One region of the Enterobacter sp. WI-ESBL-E8 genome, then DNA from elsewhere that is predicted to be linked to it. Evidence: predicted binding sites of a transcription regulator. Region 1 holds the regulator's gene; the other holds the start of a gene.
The links. Region 1 encodes LexA, which represses DNA repair genes until DNA is damaged. Its sites were predicted from a motif close to TNCTGTATGTACATACAGNA; they were not measured.
Positions count from the first base shown of each region.

Region 2: the regulator LexA is predicted to act here: its motif matches at 3,520-3,539, upstream of sulA (SOS-induced cell division inhibitor SulA).

Region 1 is NZ_JBRWXJ010000001.1:375,815-383,695, forward strand. Features, by position in the region: gene gntR (gluconate operon transcriptional repressor GntR) at 1-96, shown strand, start outside; gene gntK (gluconokinase) at 223-750, shown strand; gene gntU (gluconate transporter) at 754-2,094, shown strand; gene plsB (glycerol-3-phosphate 1-O-acyltransferase PlsB) at 2,213-4,633, opposite strand; gene ACWHWP_RS01805 (diacylglycerol kinase) at 4,788-5,156, shown strand; gene lexA (transcriptional repressor LexA) at 5,265-5,873, shown strand; gene dinF (MATE family efflux transporter DinF) at 5,937-7,274, shown strand; gene ACWHWP_RS01820 (CsbD family protein) at 7,395-7,604, shown strand; gene zur (zinc uptake transcriptional repressor Zur) at 7,652-7,881, opposite strand, start outside.
Region 2 is NZ_JBRWXJ010000001.1:1,679,897-1,687,777, forward strand. Features, by position in the region: gene ACWHWP_RS07910 (AAA family ATPase) at 1-877, opposite strand, end outside; gene matP (macrodomain Ter protein MatP) at 1,064-1,516, shown strand; gene ompA (porin OmpA) at 1,580-2,635, opposite strand; gene sulA (SOS-induced cell division inhibitor SulA) at 2,990-3,499, opposite strand; gene ACWHWP_RS07930 (TfoX/Sxy family DNA transformation protein) at 3,717-4,343, shown strand; gene yccS (YccS family putative transporter) at 4,300-6,462, opposite strand; gene ACWHWP_RS07940 (YccF domain-containing protein) at 6,482-6,928, opposite strand; gene helD (DNA helicase IV) at 7,052-7,881, shown strand, end outside.

The sequences.
Region 1 (7,881 bases):
GGCGCAGAACGCCTGCTGGCGCGCATTCGTGGCGAGACGGTTACTCCAAAAATGTTAGATTTAGGTTTCACCTTGTCACCGGGTGGATCTATTTGAACTGACAAATTTGAAGTAGCTCACACTTATTCACTTCGCGCACGTTTGGATATTGCTTCTCTTTTGCCCCGGCAGGACAATGTTACCGATAACTGTTACCCGTAACAATTGACTGAGGGACACCCTTTGAGCACGACTAATCATGATCACCACGTCTACGTCCTGATGGGCGTTTCCGGTAGCGGGAAATCAGCCGTGGCCAGCGAAGTGGCGCATCAACTCCAGGCTGCATTTCTGGATGGTGACTTCCTCCATCCGCGCAGCAATATCATGAAGATGGCCTCCGGCGAGCCGCTGAACGACGACGACCGCAAACCGTGGTTGCAGGCGCTGAATGACGCCGCGTTCGCCATGCAGCGCACCAATAAAGTTTCTCTGATCGTCTGCTCCGCGCTGAAAAAAACCTATCGCGACCTGCTGCGTGACGGCAACCCGAACCTCTCTTTCATCTACCTGAAAGGAGACTTCGAGGTGATTGAAAGTCGCCTGAAGGCGCGTAAAGGTCACTTCTTCAAAACTCAGATGCTGGTGACGCAGTTCGAAGCGCTGCAGGAGCCGGGTGAAGACGAGAAAGACGTCTTAGTGGTTGATATCGATCAGTCACTGGAAGGTGTTGTTGCCAGCACCATCGAGGTCATTAATAAAAGGCAGTAAGTTTTGAGTACATTAACGCTAGTTTTGACAGCAGTGGGTTCCGTATTGCTGCTGCTGTTTTTGGTGATGAAGGCGCGTATGCACGCCTTTGTTGCTTTGATGGTGGTTTCTATTGGTGCTGGTCTCTTTTCCGGTATGCCGCTCGACAAGATCGCCGCGACGATGGAAAAAGGGATGGGCGGCACGCTGGGCTTCCTGGCTATTGTGGTCGCGCTTGGCGCGATGTTTGGCAAGATTTTGCACGAGACGGGCGCGGTCGACCAGATTGCCGTCAAAATGCTGAAATCCTTTGGCCACAGCCGCGCGCAATACGCGATAGGCCTGGCGGGGCTGATTTGCGCGCTGCCGCTGTTCTTCGAAGTCGCCGTGGTGCTGCTGATTAGCGTGGCGTTCTCCATGGCTCGCCATACCGGCACTAACCTCGTGAAGCTGGTTATTCCGCTGTTTGCGGGCGTGGCGGCGGCCGCAGCGTTTCTGCTGCCCGGACCCGCGCCGATGCTGCTGGCCTCCCAGATGCACGCTGACTTTGGCTGGATGATTCTGATTGGCCTGTGCGCGGCAATTCCGGGGATGATTATTGCCGGCCCGCTGTGGGGCAACTTCATCAGCCGTTACGTTGAGCTGCACATTCCTGACGACATCACCGAGCCGCACCTGGGCGAAGGCAAAATGCCGTCCTTCGGCTTTAGCCTGTCGCTGATCCTGCTGCCGCTGGTTCTCGTGGGGCTGAAAACCATCGCCGCGCGCTTTGTGCCGGTAGGGTCTTCCGCCTACGAGTGGTTTGAGTTCATCGGCCACCCGTTCACGGCGATCCTGGTGGCCTGTCTGGTGGCGATTTACGGCCTGGCGATGCGTCAGGGGATGCCGAAAGACCGGGTGATGGAGATCTGCGGTGCCGCGCTGCAGCCTGCGGGTATTATCCTGCTGGTGATCGGTGCAGGCGGCGTGTTCAAGCAGGTGCTGGTGGATTCTGGCGTAGGCCCGGCTCTGGGTGAAGCGCTGACCGGAATGGGCCTGCCGATTGCGGTAACCTGCTTTGTGCTGGCCGCGGCGGTGCGTATCATCCAGGGCTCTGCGACCGTGGCGTGTTTAACCGCCGTCGGTCTGGTGATGCCGGTAATTGAACAGCTGAACTACTCCGGTGCGCAGATGGCCGCGCTGTCTATCTGTATCGCAGGCGGTTCGATTGTGGTCTCCCACGTTAACGACGCAGGCTTCTGGCTGTTCGGTAAGTTCACCGGCGCCACCGAAGCACAGACCCTGAAAACCTGGACGCTGATGGAAACCATCCTCGGCACGACGGGTGCGATTGTCGGGATGATTGCCTTTACGATGCTGAGCTAAATGCGGTGATTTAAAACGGCTTAAAAATAAGGCCCGGTAGCGCTAGAGCTTACCGGGCCTTTTTATTATGCAGAACACCAGGCCGGGAAAGGTGAGACCACCGCCCGGCTTTTTCATATCACTCGCCCTGCGTGGCGCTCTCAATCGTCAAACGCACGTCAGAGGTGATCAACTCTGCCAGCATCTGGTATACCTTCAGCGTCTCTTCCGGCTCGGCATCGCCCGTATCGCTGATAAAGCCTTCGTCACGCAGCGTCAGCACCAGGGAACTGAAGACCGCTTTGTCGAAGAATTCAGGCGCGTTAATGCCGTGCAGAACAGACAAGCGCTGTGCCAGCGTCCGGCTCTCTTTTTCCAGCGTACCGCGGTTGATAGACGGGTTCGCGCTCAGCAGCCAGAAGGTAATGGCGTAGCGCTGCAGCGTTTCGCGCGCACCGGCCGCCAGCAGCTGCAGGGTGCGGGAGCGTGACGGATTGATATGCAGCTCGTCATTCGTGACGGTGATCAGCCCCTGACGACGCAGTTCTTCCGTCAGTTTGTCCAGCTCGCCCGCCAGCTCATCTTTGCTCCAGCGCAGGAACAGCTCCGCTTTCAGCATCGGGTAGAGCGTATCAACGTGACGCAACAGCTCCTGACGCGAGATGCGGCGATGCTGGGTGATGATGGCCGCCATGAGCGACGGCAGCATCAGCATATGGGTGATGTTGTTGCGGTAGTACGTCATCAGCACTGCCTGCTCGCGCGGCAGAATGATGATGTCGCCGATCGTGTCTTTTTCAACTTCAAACTTGTTCATCTGCAGCGCGTGATCGATAAGCTCACTGGCGGTCGCAGAAGGCACGGTTGAATCAACCGAATACGGCACGTTGCGCATCATATCCAGATAGCAATCCAGCTGTTCCGTCAGCTGTTCACGGGTCAGCGAGCGCTGGCGCGAAGCCAGAAGCGCCGTACAGCACAGGTTCATGGCGTTAGCCGCCCCGGCGTTGTTAATGCGCACCATCAGCTCGGACGCAATGCCGTTCACCGTTGGCGTCAGCCAGGCCGGACGGATCGCTTCGATAGGATCGATGGACTCGCGCCACTCCGGAACGTGATGGTTCAGATACGTCATCAGCGGCATCGGCTCGCCAAAGTTCACGTAGCCCTGGCCCAGGTTGCGTAACTTGCTCAGGCCGCGCAGCATCTGCGGCAGGCTCTCTTTCTCTTTGGTCGCGCCGCGCAGCTCTTTGGCGTAAGTGCCCACCTCCATCACGTGCTCATAGCCAATGTAGATTGGCACCAGCGTGATGGGACGGGTTCCTCCGCGCAGCATGGCCTGAATGGTCATCGACAGCGTGCCGGTCTTAGGATCGAGCAGACGTCCGGTACGGGAACGACCGCCCTCCACGAAGTACTCCACGGAATAGCCGCGGCTGAACAGCTCGCCCAGATACTCGCGGAACACGGTGGAGTAGAGCTTGTTGCCCTTGAAGGTACGCCGGATAAAGAAGGCGCCCAGGCGGCGGAAAATCGGACCTGCTGGCCAGAAATTCAGGTTGATACCGGCAGCGATGTGCGGCGGTACCAGCCCCTGGTGATAGAGGACATAGGAAAGAAGCAGGTAGTCCATGTGGCTGCGGTGGCAGGGAACATAGACAATTTCATGGCCATCGTGCGCCAGCTGGCGTACGCGCTCGGCATTATGAACGTTGATGCCCTGGTAGAGGCGGTTCCAGGTAAAGCCGAGAATACGATCGGAAAGGCGGATCATCTCGTAAGAGAAGTTCGCTGCAATCTCTTCCATTAGCGCAATGGCGTTCTGCTGAGCTTTCTCATGCGAAATTTTCTTGCTGCGCGCTTCGTCTTCAACGGCGCGGGCAATCGCTTTGGAGGCCAGCAGCTTGTTGAACAGGTCCTGACGCGCCGGGAGGCGAGGCCCTACGGCCGCCAGGCGCTGACGGGCGAAGTGCATACGCGCCACGCGCGCCAGTTTTTGCGCGATGATCTTGTCGGTGCCGTGCTCGTCCGCCATGCGGCGCAGCGAAACGGAAGGCGAGAAGCGCACAAAGCTGTCGCGTCCCAGCCAGGAGACCGCGAAGAACTTCTGGATGCCGTTAAGCATGCGCAGCGGTGGATTCTCTTCACCTTTTTCACGGCCTGGACGGCGACCAAACATCACCGATACCGGCACCATCTGCACATCCAGATCAGGATTGCTGCGGTGCAGGTCGAGATAGTCGTGGAACAGCTTGATGGACTCTTCTTTTGGCGTGTAATAGGTAAACACGCGAGGTCCGCCGTGAATGAACACGTAGCGCGGTAGTAGGGTGCCGTCAACTTCCAGTGGTTCAAGCGGATCAGGTAGGTCATGCGCCAGACACTGGGCGCGAAGCGTCAGTAAGTCTGCCTTCGAGTTATAAGGCAAAACGTACATAATAGGACGCGACGTATCGAGCCCCAATTCCAGCGCGGGTTCTGCTGGGATAGACTTGCTTTTTACCAGGATGCTTAATGGTAAATTAAGTAATTTGTAGTAAATTCGTGGCCAGCCGGACATAAACGATGTAAAGCCTCTGGTTAATAATGCAATTGCGCCGCAAGGATAACAGAAAGCGCGCAAAATTTCTGTTGTTACCCGTCATACTTCAGGCTGTAGCGAAACGCGCTACAGCTATAGTTACTGACGCTATTTCCAATAAAAGGTTCTTTTAATGGCCAATAATACCACTGGGTTAACCCGAATCATCAAAGCCGCCGGCTATTCCTGGAAAGGTTTCCGCGCCGCATGGATCAATGAAGCCGCTTTTCGCCAGGAGGGCGTCGCCGCTATCATCACGGTGATTATCGCCTGTTTCCTTGATGTTGATGCAATAACACGTGTTCTTCTGATCGGCTCCGTGCTTCTGGTGATGATAGTGGAAATTCTTAATAGCGCTATTGAGGCTGTTGTTGACCGTATCGGCTCTGATTTCCACGAACTCTCTGGCCGGGCAAAAGACATGGGCTCTGCTGCCGTGCTGCTGGCGATTATCACTGCCGTTATCACCTGGGTCACGCTGCTTTGGTCACATTTCCGATGAGCCTCGAGGAATAATTAAGTCCCTGGTTTTTTGTGCAGTTTTTGGTTCCAAAATCGCCTTTGACTGTATATACTCACAGCATAACTGTATATACACCCAGGGGGCGGAATGAAAGCGTTAACGACCAGGCAGCAAGAGGTGTTTGATCTCATCCGGGATCATATCGGCCAGACGGGTATGCCACCCACGCGTGCGGAAATCGCGCAGCGTCTGGGCTTCCGTTCTCCGAATGCTGCCGAAGAACACCTGAAAGCGCTGGCACGTAAGGGCGTGATTGAGATTGTTTCGGGCGCGTCACGTGGTATCCGCCTGCTGGTGGAAGAAGAGACGGGCATTCCGCTGGTGGGGCGCGTTGCTGCGGGTGAGCCTTTACTGGCACAGCAGCATATTGAAGGCCACTATCAGGTCGATCCAGCCATGTTCAAACCGAGCGCTGATTTCCTGCTGCGTGTAAGCGGTATGTCGATGAAAGACATCGGTATTCTTGACGGCGATCTGCTTGCGGTTCACAAAACGCAGGATGTGCGCAACGGCCAGGTCGTGGTCGCACGCATCGATGACGAAGTCACCGTCAAGCGCCTTAAAAAGCAGGGTAACACCGTCCAGCTGTTGCCTGAAAACAACGAGTTCTCCCCGATTGTGGTGGATCTCCGTGAACATAACTTCTCTATCGAAGGACTGGCGGTTGGGGTTATTCGCAACGGTGAATGGCTTTAATCTCTTCCTGACAGGCTACGGCTCCGCTGTAGCCTGATTCATTTTCTGCTCCCGGTATTTTTCATGTCACTGCTGACGGCATCCGATAAGGCATTGTGGCGTCTTGCTCTGCCAATGATTTTCTCCAATATCACCGTGCCCTTGCTGGGTCTGGTCGATACTGCCGTTATTGGTCATCTTGATTCGCCTGTTTATCTTGGCGGCGTGGCGATTGGCGCGACGGCAACCAGCTTCCTGTTTATGCTGCTGCTCTTTTTGCGCATGAGCACCACCGGACTGACCGCACAGGCTTATGGCGCAAAAGATCCGCTGCGTCTGGCTCGCGCGCTGGTGCAGCCGCTGATACTTGCGCTTGGCGCGGGGGCGTTAATCGTTTTACTGCGCGCTCCCCTGATTGACCTTGCGCTTCATATCGTTGGCGGCAGCGAAGCGGTACTGGAGCAGGCGCGACGTTTTCTTGAAATCCGCTGGCTCAGCGCGCCCGCCTCGCTGGCTAACCTGGTTCTGCTGGGCTGGCTCCTGGGCGTACAGTACGCCCGTGCACCGGTGATTTTGCTGGTAGTGGGTAACCTTCTCAACATCGTGCTGGATATCTGGCTGGTGATGGGTCTGCATATGAACGTGCAGGGTGCGGCACTGGCGACCGCGATTGCAGAATACGGAACCTTTATTATTGGTTTGTGGATGGTCTGGCGCGTTCTGGCGATGCGCGGGATCTCCCTTGCGCTGCTTAAAACCGCCTGGCGCGGGAATATCCGTAAGCTGCTGGCGCTCAACCGTGACATCATGCTGCGCTCGCTGCTTCTTCAGCTCTGTTTCGGCGCGCTGACGGTTTTCGGGGCCCGGCTGGGGCCCGAAATCGTCGCGGTCAACGCGGTATTGATGACGCTTCTGACCTTTACCGCCTACGCGCTGGACGGCTTTGCCTATGCGGTTGAAGCGCATTCTGGGCAGGCGTATGGCGCGCGCGAAAGCGGGCAGCTACAGGATGTCTGGCGGGCAGCCTGCCGTCAGTCGGGACTGGTCGCGCTGGCGTTTGGTCTGGTTTATGCCTGTTTTGGCGAGCAGATTGTGGCGTTACTCACCTCTCTTTCTTCACTGCGCGAGCTGGCGGGCCATTACCTTATCTGGCAGGTGATTTTACCGGTGGTCGGCGTCTGGTGTTATCTCCTGGACGGCATGTTTATCGGTGCGACGCGCGGAGCCGAAATGCGTAACAGCATGGCTGTCGCGGCGGCCGGATTTGGCCTGACGCTGTTGACGCTACCGTGGCTTGGCAACCACGGTTTATGGCTGGCCCTTGCCGTCTTCCTCTCGCTGCGGGGGTTATCGCTGGCTTTTATCTGGCGGCGCCACTGGCGGGACAATACCTGGTTCCCCTCGCGTCACGATATATCGTGACGGTTAAAGATTCCGAATATGAAACCAACAGCCGAATCCTTAACTACAATAATTATCACGTCCAGCAGAAAAGAACGTAACGGACGTTACGACCCGACGCTTAACTAAGAGGACACGATGATGAATAAAGACGAAATCGGCGGCAACTGGAAGCAGTTCAAAGGTAAAGCGAAAGAACAGTGGGGTAAGCTGACTGATGACGATATGACCGTCATTGAAGGTAAACGCGATCAGCTTGTCGGTAAAATTCAGGAACGTTACGGCTACGCGAAAGATCAGGCGGAAAACGAAGTCAAAGACTGGGAAACCCGTAACGACTACCGCTGGTAACGCTGAATAACCCACGAGGCGGCTCTAAGCCGCCTTTTCTTTTGTCGCTAACGCGGCTTTTTCTTCACGAGTATAGAGTGGTCATGCTGGCACGCGTCCTGATGACGACAGGCTTCCACTTCAACGCACGCTGAACACAGCCCGTGCGCTTCAATCACGTTATGACGCAGGGCAAAGCCCATTTTAGCGGCCAGCGAATGCATAATGTCTTCCACGCCTTCCGCGCCTTCTTCTTTCACAACCCCACAGCGATCACAGATAAACATCGCCGATGTAT
Region 2 (7,881 bases), 1.3 Mb from region 1:
CAATCCAGAGCGGGCAGAGTGGCAGCGTTTCCTGGTCACCGGTATAGCGCACCGCTTCGCGAATCAAGCCCGGCCACGCGTCAGCCGCTGGCGTTGGCAATGCAAAACGTTCAGCAACGGCCATCACCCACTGGCACCACTGCGCCATATCGTCGGCATCGGCAATCTGGATGTTGTCTTCGTATTCGCTATACACCGCCTGCTCAGCCAGCTCTGGCTCCATTTCCTGGAAGTCCGCCAGAGATTCGCGGTCGCCCGTCAGCACGACGGTCAGCGACAGCGGCATAGACGGAACAGAGACGGGCAGAGGACGTGACTCATCGTAGCCGACCCAGTCGAAGCGCTGCTGGTGGACGATGGTTTTCAGACGCATCCACAGCAGCGGCTGCGAGAGCAGGGTGCGCAATGAAATGATGAGGACACCGCCATTTGCACGATGTACCAGCCCCGGCTGCAGCGACAGTTCGCCGTTAAACTGGCGCAGGCAACCAAAGAGTTGTTCAGCCTCGACCCAGTTAGCGGTAATCACCTCGCCCTTAGCGGCAAAACGGCCATCAGCCTGAGCGGATGGTTCGAAAGTGACATCATGTCCCGCGATACGATATTGGCCGCCAAAGACTGCGTTCGATTCCGGCTGCAGCTGGCGCACGGCATCCCCAAGCAGCGTCAGGTATTCCGCTTCTTCCGGGGCTTTGAGCAGCATGAAGGGCGCTGTTGCCCACGGGCTTAACACCTGCTCCAGCGCATAATGCAAACGTGGCTGCGTATCGCTAAGGATGAATTCTTTTTCTTTTGCGAGATCTGGCTGTGCAAACAGTTCCTGATAACTTTCGGTATCCGGAACAAGGTCACGCCATGCAAGTTTCGTAATGGTCAAAGTTGATGTTTTTTAGTCAGATGTAAAAGCGTGGAGTATACCGTAAGCGGGGGGCTCTACCCAAGCAGGATTGGGGATTTCGAGAGGGGGATTGGCTGCATTCAATCACAGGATATGATTTCTTTTCAGCAGATTGCTAAAAAACTGATATTCTGAACAGAGTTACGTGGTAACACTGAGATCGCAATGAAATATCAACAACTGGAAAATCTCGAAAGCGGCTGGAAATGGAAGTACCTGGTCAAAAAGCACCGTGAAGGGGAGCTGATCACCTGCTACATCGAAGCCAGCGCTGCGCAAGAGGCCGTGGATATTTTGCTGACCCTCGAAAATGAACCGGTACAGGTTAACGGCTGGATTGAAAAACACATTAATCCTGCGCTGTTAAACCGGATGAAGCAAACTATTCGCGCGCGACGCAAACGGCATTTTAACGCTGAGCATCAGCACACGCGCAAAAAATCAATCGATCTGGAGTTCGTTGTCTGGCAACGCCTGGCGGGACTGGCGCAACGCCGTGGCAAAACGCTGTCCGAAACTATCGTGCAGTTGATTGAGGACGCCGAACATAAAGAGAAGTACGCCAACCAGATGTCGACACTGAAGAACGATCTTCAGGCTCTGTTGGGTAAAAAGTAGATTTTTATTTTCTTCAGACAATAAAAAACCCCGCATTGCGGGGTTTTTTTATAAGACGATAACTTATGCCGCTGGCTGAGTTACAACGTCTTTGATGCCTTTAACTTCGATCTCTACGCGACGATCTGGAGCCAGGCAGTCGATCAGTGCAGCGCGAGCTTTCACGTTGTCACAGGTGTTGCCAGTAACTGGGTTAGATTCGCCCATACCACGTGGGGAGATCTTGTTAGCTGGGATACCTTTAGAGATCAGGTAATCAACAACAGACTGAGCACGTTTCTCAGACAGTTTCTGGTTGTAAGCGTCAGAACCGATACGGTCGGTGAAGCCCAGAACCACTACAGAACCGTCTTTAGGATCCAGGTTGCTCAGCTGGGTGTACAGCTGATCCAGTGCCTGCTGGCCTTCTGGTTTCAGAGTAGCTTTGTTGAAGTTGAACAGAACGTCAGACTTCAGAGTGAAGTGCTTGGTCTGTACTTCTGGAGCTGGAGCCGGCGCTGGAGCAACAACTGGTGCTGCATCTTCCTGCTGGCCGAAACGGTAGGAAACACCTACGCTCAGCATGCCGTTGTCTGGACGAACACCAACGGTGTTGCCGTCGCCGATGTTGTTAACCCACTGGTATTCCAGACGGGTAGCGATGTCACGGGTCATAGCCCACTCAACGCCACCAGCGAATACTGGGGAAACACCGGTGTCATGGTCGTCGCCAGCGATGCTGTTGCTGGAGTCAGCGCGCCATACCATGCCGCCCAGACGGGTGTACACGTCCAGATCGTCAGTTACTGGGTAACCCAGTTTAGCGGTCAGCTGAACGCCCTGTGCTTTAAAAGCGCCGTTTACGGTGTCGCCTTTGTATGGCATACGACCTAACCAGTCGTAACCCATTTCAAAACCAACATACGGGTTAACCTGATAGCCACCGAACGCACCTGCACCAAGCTGGCTCTCGTGAGTAGGGCCATCATTGTTCAGGCTGCTGTTGTACCAGCCGGTGTCGTGGAACTGAGACCAGCCCAGTTTACCACCTGCATACCAGGTATTATCTTTCGGAGCGGCCTGCGCTACGGTAGCGAAGCCAGCCAGTGCCACTGCAATCGCGATAGCTGTCTTTTTCATTTTTTGCGCCTCGTTATCATCCAAAATTCGCCATGAAAGTCTCAAGAGAGAATCACGGTTAAATCCTTCACCGGGGGGCGTGGTCAAATATAAATCTACCGATATCTTCGGCTTAGGCCGAGCACCCCTGGCGATGTAAAGTCTACAACGTAGCTGAAAACTTACAAGTGTGAAGTCCGTCAGGCATATGAAAAAAAAAGTTCCGTATACCTATTATTTAACATTTCGTGAACGAATTTTGTGCAATAAAATTAAGGAGAACCGCACCAGACAAGCCTTGCCGCAATTTTAAGGCCGGGAACTAAAACCGCATCCTGAGGTCAAAAAAAATTCCAGGAAAAATCTTAATTTCACTCAATGATACAAATTTGAGTGAATTTTTAGCCCAGAAAGTTGTCCTCTGCCGTAAGAATTCGATCGAACCGGACGCATAATAAACCCGATCGCACTCCCTTCTTCGGCCGCTTCAGTCAGACGGAAATGTTCCTCTTCCGTCAGTTCTTCCGATAACCATCCAATCACCACGCTGTAATTTCCGGTGCGTAAAGCGCGGATCATCGACTCAACGGTGTCGCAAGGCGAGAGTTGATTAATTTGCATGACCTTCGTCAGCGGCAAGCCGGCGGACTGAACCCACTCACGGCTCAGCTTTTGCTGAGGCGTGAGCCAAAGCTGCCAGCGCGATTGCTGACCGAGCTGTTGTAATAACGGCAACAGCAGAAGTTGCGTCAACAGGGGCTGGTCTTCACGATAAACCACTTCACTGATAAGCCCTGTGGAAACACGCTCGACGGAATTCTGCGCGACATTGCCTGCGGCAGAAGAGAGAGAGGTTGCGCGATTTGCATAGCCTGAAGTGTGCATATTCATTCCAGCCCTGTAGTTACTGTATGGATATACAGTAACCCCTGTATGCATAAAGATCAACCTCATTTTCGGAAAGCGACTCGCAAAATTCATTCAATCTTGATGCCCGTCGAAAAATCATCTTGCTCAACGGCGATAAGTTGCCTATTTTCCTGCTAACGGATCCGCTAGTAAGAAATTTCGTTGTTAGTGAATGATTTTAAAAGGAAATATCATGAAAAAGATATCTTATGAACGGATTTATAAATCACAAGAATATCTCTCTCCGCTGGGTGAAATTCATCATCGCGCGCTGTTTGGCGGCTACACCCTGGCGGTGGATGATGCGGTTTTTGCCATGGTGTCAGATGGCGAGCTTTATCTTCGCGCCTGCGAGGAGAGTGCGAAGTACTGTGTAAAAAGTGCTGCCTCTTTTTTGACGCTGATGAAGCGAGGCCGTCCGGTGCTGCTCAATTACTATCGCGTGGATGACGGATTATGGCAGGACAGGGAGCGGCTGCTCCAGCTCTCCTCGTTCGCGCTCAGTGCAGCAAAAAAAGAGCGCTACCAGCGCCATCAACGAAACCGGCTTAAGGATCTGCCGAACCTGACGTTTCAGCTTGAAGTCTTGCTTTTTGAAGCAGGCATTACCAATGAAGAAACACTCCGGACGCTGGGTGCCAGGGCAAGCTGGCTGAAAATGCGGGCTAAAAATAAAGCGCTCAGTATTAAAGTGCTCTTCGCACTTGAAGGGGCTATTGAAGGGTTGCATGAGGCGGCGCTCCCGGCAGGCATTCGCCGGGAGCTGACGGAGTGGTTTAATGGGCTGCCTGAGCCGCAGGATAATCACTCTTCCAGGTAGCGATTTGCTGTTGCAGCCGGCAAATTTCAGGCAGCAAAGCGATGAGCAGGCCTATTTGCTGCAGAACCAGCGGCGCTTTGCTGTCGTTTCCCGGGTCCAGATGCGCAATGCGTTGAGCCAGTTCATCCAGAGCCTGCTGAACGCGTGGTTCATCGGCTGGTCGGTGATGAAGCGCGTCATCGACATAGCAGACGGCGTCATCCAGCAGGTTAAGGATACCGGGGTTGGTGAGTTTCTCACGGTGGGCACCCAGCGTCGAAATATAGCTGGTGAAGGTATGGTTCAGGCAAAGCAGGCGGAAAGCGGTCTCGCGAATCTCTGCCGTGGCGCGAGGCTCCGTTGACATATTAGAGACAACAGAGGCCAGTTCTGCGTCGCAGTTGTGCGCATCGCGACGTGCTATGCGGTATGCCAGACGGTTATCGCGGCCCTGATGATACTGCTCAAGGATGGCGTCAAGGTAGCGACAGTTGGCGTTCATCGCCCTCTCTACCACGCGCGGCAAATTACGAAAACGCCAGTCCGGCCAGATAAAGCTGACCGCAGCCCAGGCAATAGCGCAGCCAATCAGGGTATCGATCACGCGGGGCAGGGCGACCTCAAACCCTTCACCCAGCAGGTTAAAGCAGAGCAGCACCAGCAGCGTGATGAACATGGTGGCATGCGCATACTGCACGTTGCGAAACGCGAAGAACAGCACGCCGGTGATCACGATCAGAATCAGCTGGCCTTCAATGGAGGGCACGAAATAGAGCACAGGTAGCCCAATCGCGACGCCGACCAGCGTGCCGATAATACGCAGCGCAAGACGATGCCGCGTAGCGTTATAGTTCGGCTGGCAGACGAACAGGCTGGTCAACAGGATCCAGTAGCCGTGATGCAGCCCGGTTATCTGAATAAAGGCATAACCCACGCACAGCACCAGTGACATTCTCACCGCGTGACGAAAAAGAGCCGACTCCGGCGTAAAGTTGCGGCTCAGCCGTAGCCACATATCGCTAACGCTGTGCACGCTGTCATCAGCAAGCTGATTGTCCACCTCGCTGCCCGGAAGCGCCATTGCCTGCTCGGACTCAATGGTCGCCAGCTGAGCATCAATCGCCCGCAGGTTATTGAGCAGAAACCCAAGTGCTTTGATGTTCTCCGGCGACGTTCCGCTGGCCTGAACGCGGTCGAGTGCCGCATCAAGATGGCTAAATACGCGTTCAAAGCGCGGGTCATGCTGATAGGGCGTGCGCAGCAGAATGGAGCGCGAGAGCTGCTGGCATGCTTGGGACTGCATGGACAGCAGGCGCTGGAAGCGGAACATCACGTCGCTGTAGCGGAACTTCTCGCGCAGGGCGGCATACTGAACGTGTGAGGAGCTGGCGCGTTCATGAATGTCCTGCGCGGCAAAATAGTAGTGTAGGGTCCGTCGCGTTCCGCGCTGACCGCGATCGCCGCGCAGACGGGTAAGCAGAGAGGCTTTTGTCTGGTTAAGGGTGGCGACCAGTTGACCGTTTGCCAGCGCCAGATCGTAGAGCGGCGCCTGGCTTTCCTCTTCGATATCCGGGTCGAACAGCCGGGACTTCAGTTCCAGATAGTGGGCTAGCTGCTCAAAGCTGCGGGCAAGGTTATCCTGCAGGGGGCGAACCGGGAAGATAAGATGACCGGTTAACGTCAGCAGGTTATACCAGATGGCGCCCAGCAACAGCAGAACCGGCTGCTGGTACCACTGGTCGTAAAGGGACACGCCCAGCATGGTGTAGATGGCGATCAGCAATGCGCCAAACGCGATGGTGGCATAGCGCTGCCCAAGGCCGCCCAGCAAAATAAACCCGCTGGTTGAGAGCGTAAGACCCAGGGCAAACAGCCAGGGCCACGGGAAAAGCAGCTCAACGGAAGCTGACGCAATAAAAAAGCAGATGAGCGTAATGACCAGGTTACGTAAACGCCCGGCCAGACGATCGTCCAGGTCCGCAAGCGCCCCGGCCACCACCCCCAGCGTAAGCGGAATGGTGAGTTTGACATCATTCAGCCACCAGGGCAGGGCAACCGTGCCGCAAAGCGCGATAAATATCCTGACGTTATAAAGCCAGGTGCTATTCCAGGTATAACGGCGAAGCAGTGGGCTTAGCATAAACGCGGCCAGTCCTTATTTACTGAAAACGACGACGCGCGTTTGCTTCACGCGCCGCCTGAGCCACTTCTACCGGAACAACCCTGCGCCCGACGGGCCAAAGAGCGATAGCGGCGATCTTAAAGTTCGCGATCCCCACCGGAATGCCAATAATCGTGATGCACTGCGCAATACCCGCAAAAATATGCATGATGCACAGCCACCAGCCGAAGAAAATCAGCCAAAGAATGTTCAGCAGGGTCCCGCCCGTGTTCATCAAGGCGTTTTTGCTCTCCGGATTCAGCTCGTCAACGTGGATGGCTTCATTCCCGTAGGGGATCAAGGAGAGTTTTGTGATTTCCCAGCAGGAACGGGTCAGGGGAAGCGTGAAAATCAGGACGATGCTCACCAGCGTGGCAAAAAGCCAGGAAAGGGTGGTGGCAAAACCGCCCAGCACAAAATTCAACACATTCAGAACGGTACGCATAAACCCTCACTTCCTTTCGATAAAATTAACGCCCAATGATTGTAACGTTTTTTTAGGCTGGAGCACCTTAAAACTGGCAGTTAAACTGTCAGGTAAATTATCTCTTCGTGGATTTGGCGGGACATGGAACTGAAAGCAACTTCGTTAGGCAAACGCCTGGCGCAACACCCTTACGACAGGGTTGTTCTCCTTAATGCCGGGGTGAAAGTCTCCGGAGAACGCCACGAATACCTTATTCCGTTTAATCAGCTTCTGGCTATCCACTGCAAACGCGGGCTGGTGTGGGGCGAGCTGGAGTTCGTTCTGCCTGACGATAAAGTCGTGCGTCTTCACGGCACCGAGTGGGCGGAAACCCAGCGTTTTCATCACCACCTGAACGCGCTCTGGCAGCAGTGGAGCCAGGACATGAGCGTAATTGCCGCCCAGGTGCTGCAGCAGGTGCTGGACGATATCGCGCAAAGCAACGCGCAGCACGCGTGGCTGACCCGCCAGCAGACCGCCGGGTTACAGCAAAAAATCAGGCAGGCGCTCGCGGCGCTGCCGATATCGGTGACGCGTCTCGATGAGTTTGACAATTGTCGCGACGCCTGGCGGCAGTGTCAGGCGTGGCTGAATGACAAGGATAAAAGCCGGCTTGCCCATAACCAGGCGTGGACGGACGCTATGCTCACCCGCTACGCCGATTTTTTCAGTACGGTGGAATCTTCACCGCTTAATCCGGCCCAGGCGCGCGCGGTGGTTAACGGCGAGCAATCCCTGCTGGTGCTTGCGGGCGCCGGTAGCGGTAAAACGTCGGTGCTGGTGGCGCGTGCAGGCTGGCTGCTGACGACCGGGGAAGCGGTCGCCGATCAAATCCTGCTTCTGGCCTTTGGCCGCAAGGCAGCCCAGGAGATGGACGAACGTATCCAGGAACGCCTGCACACCCGGGATATCACCGCCAGGACCTTCCACGC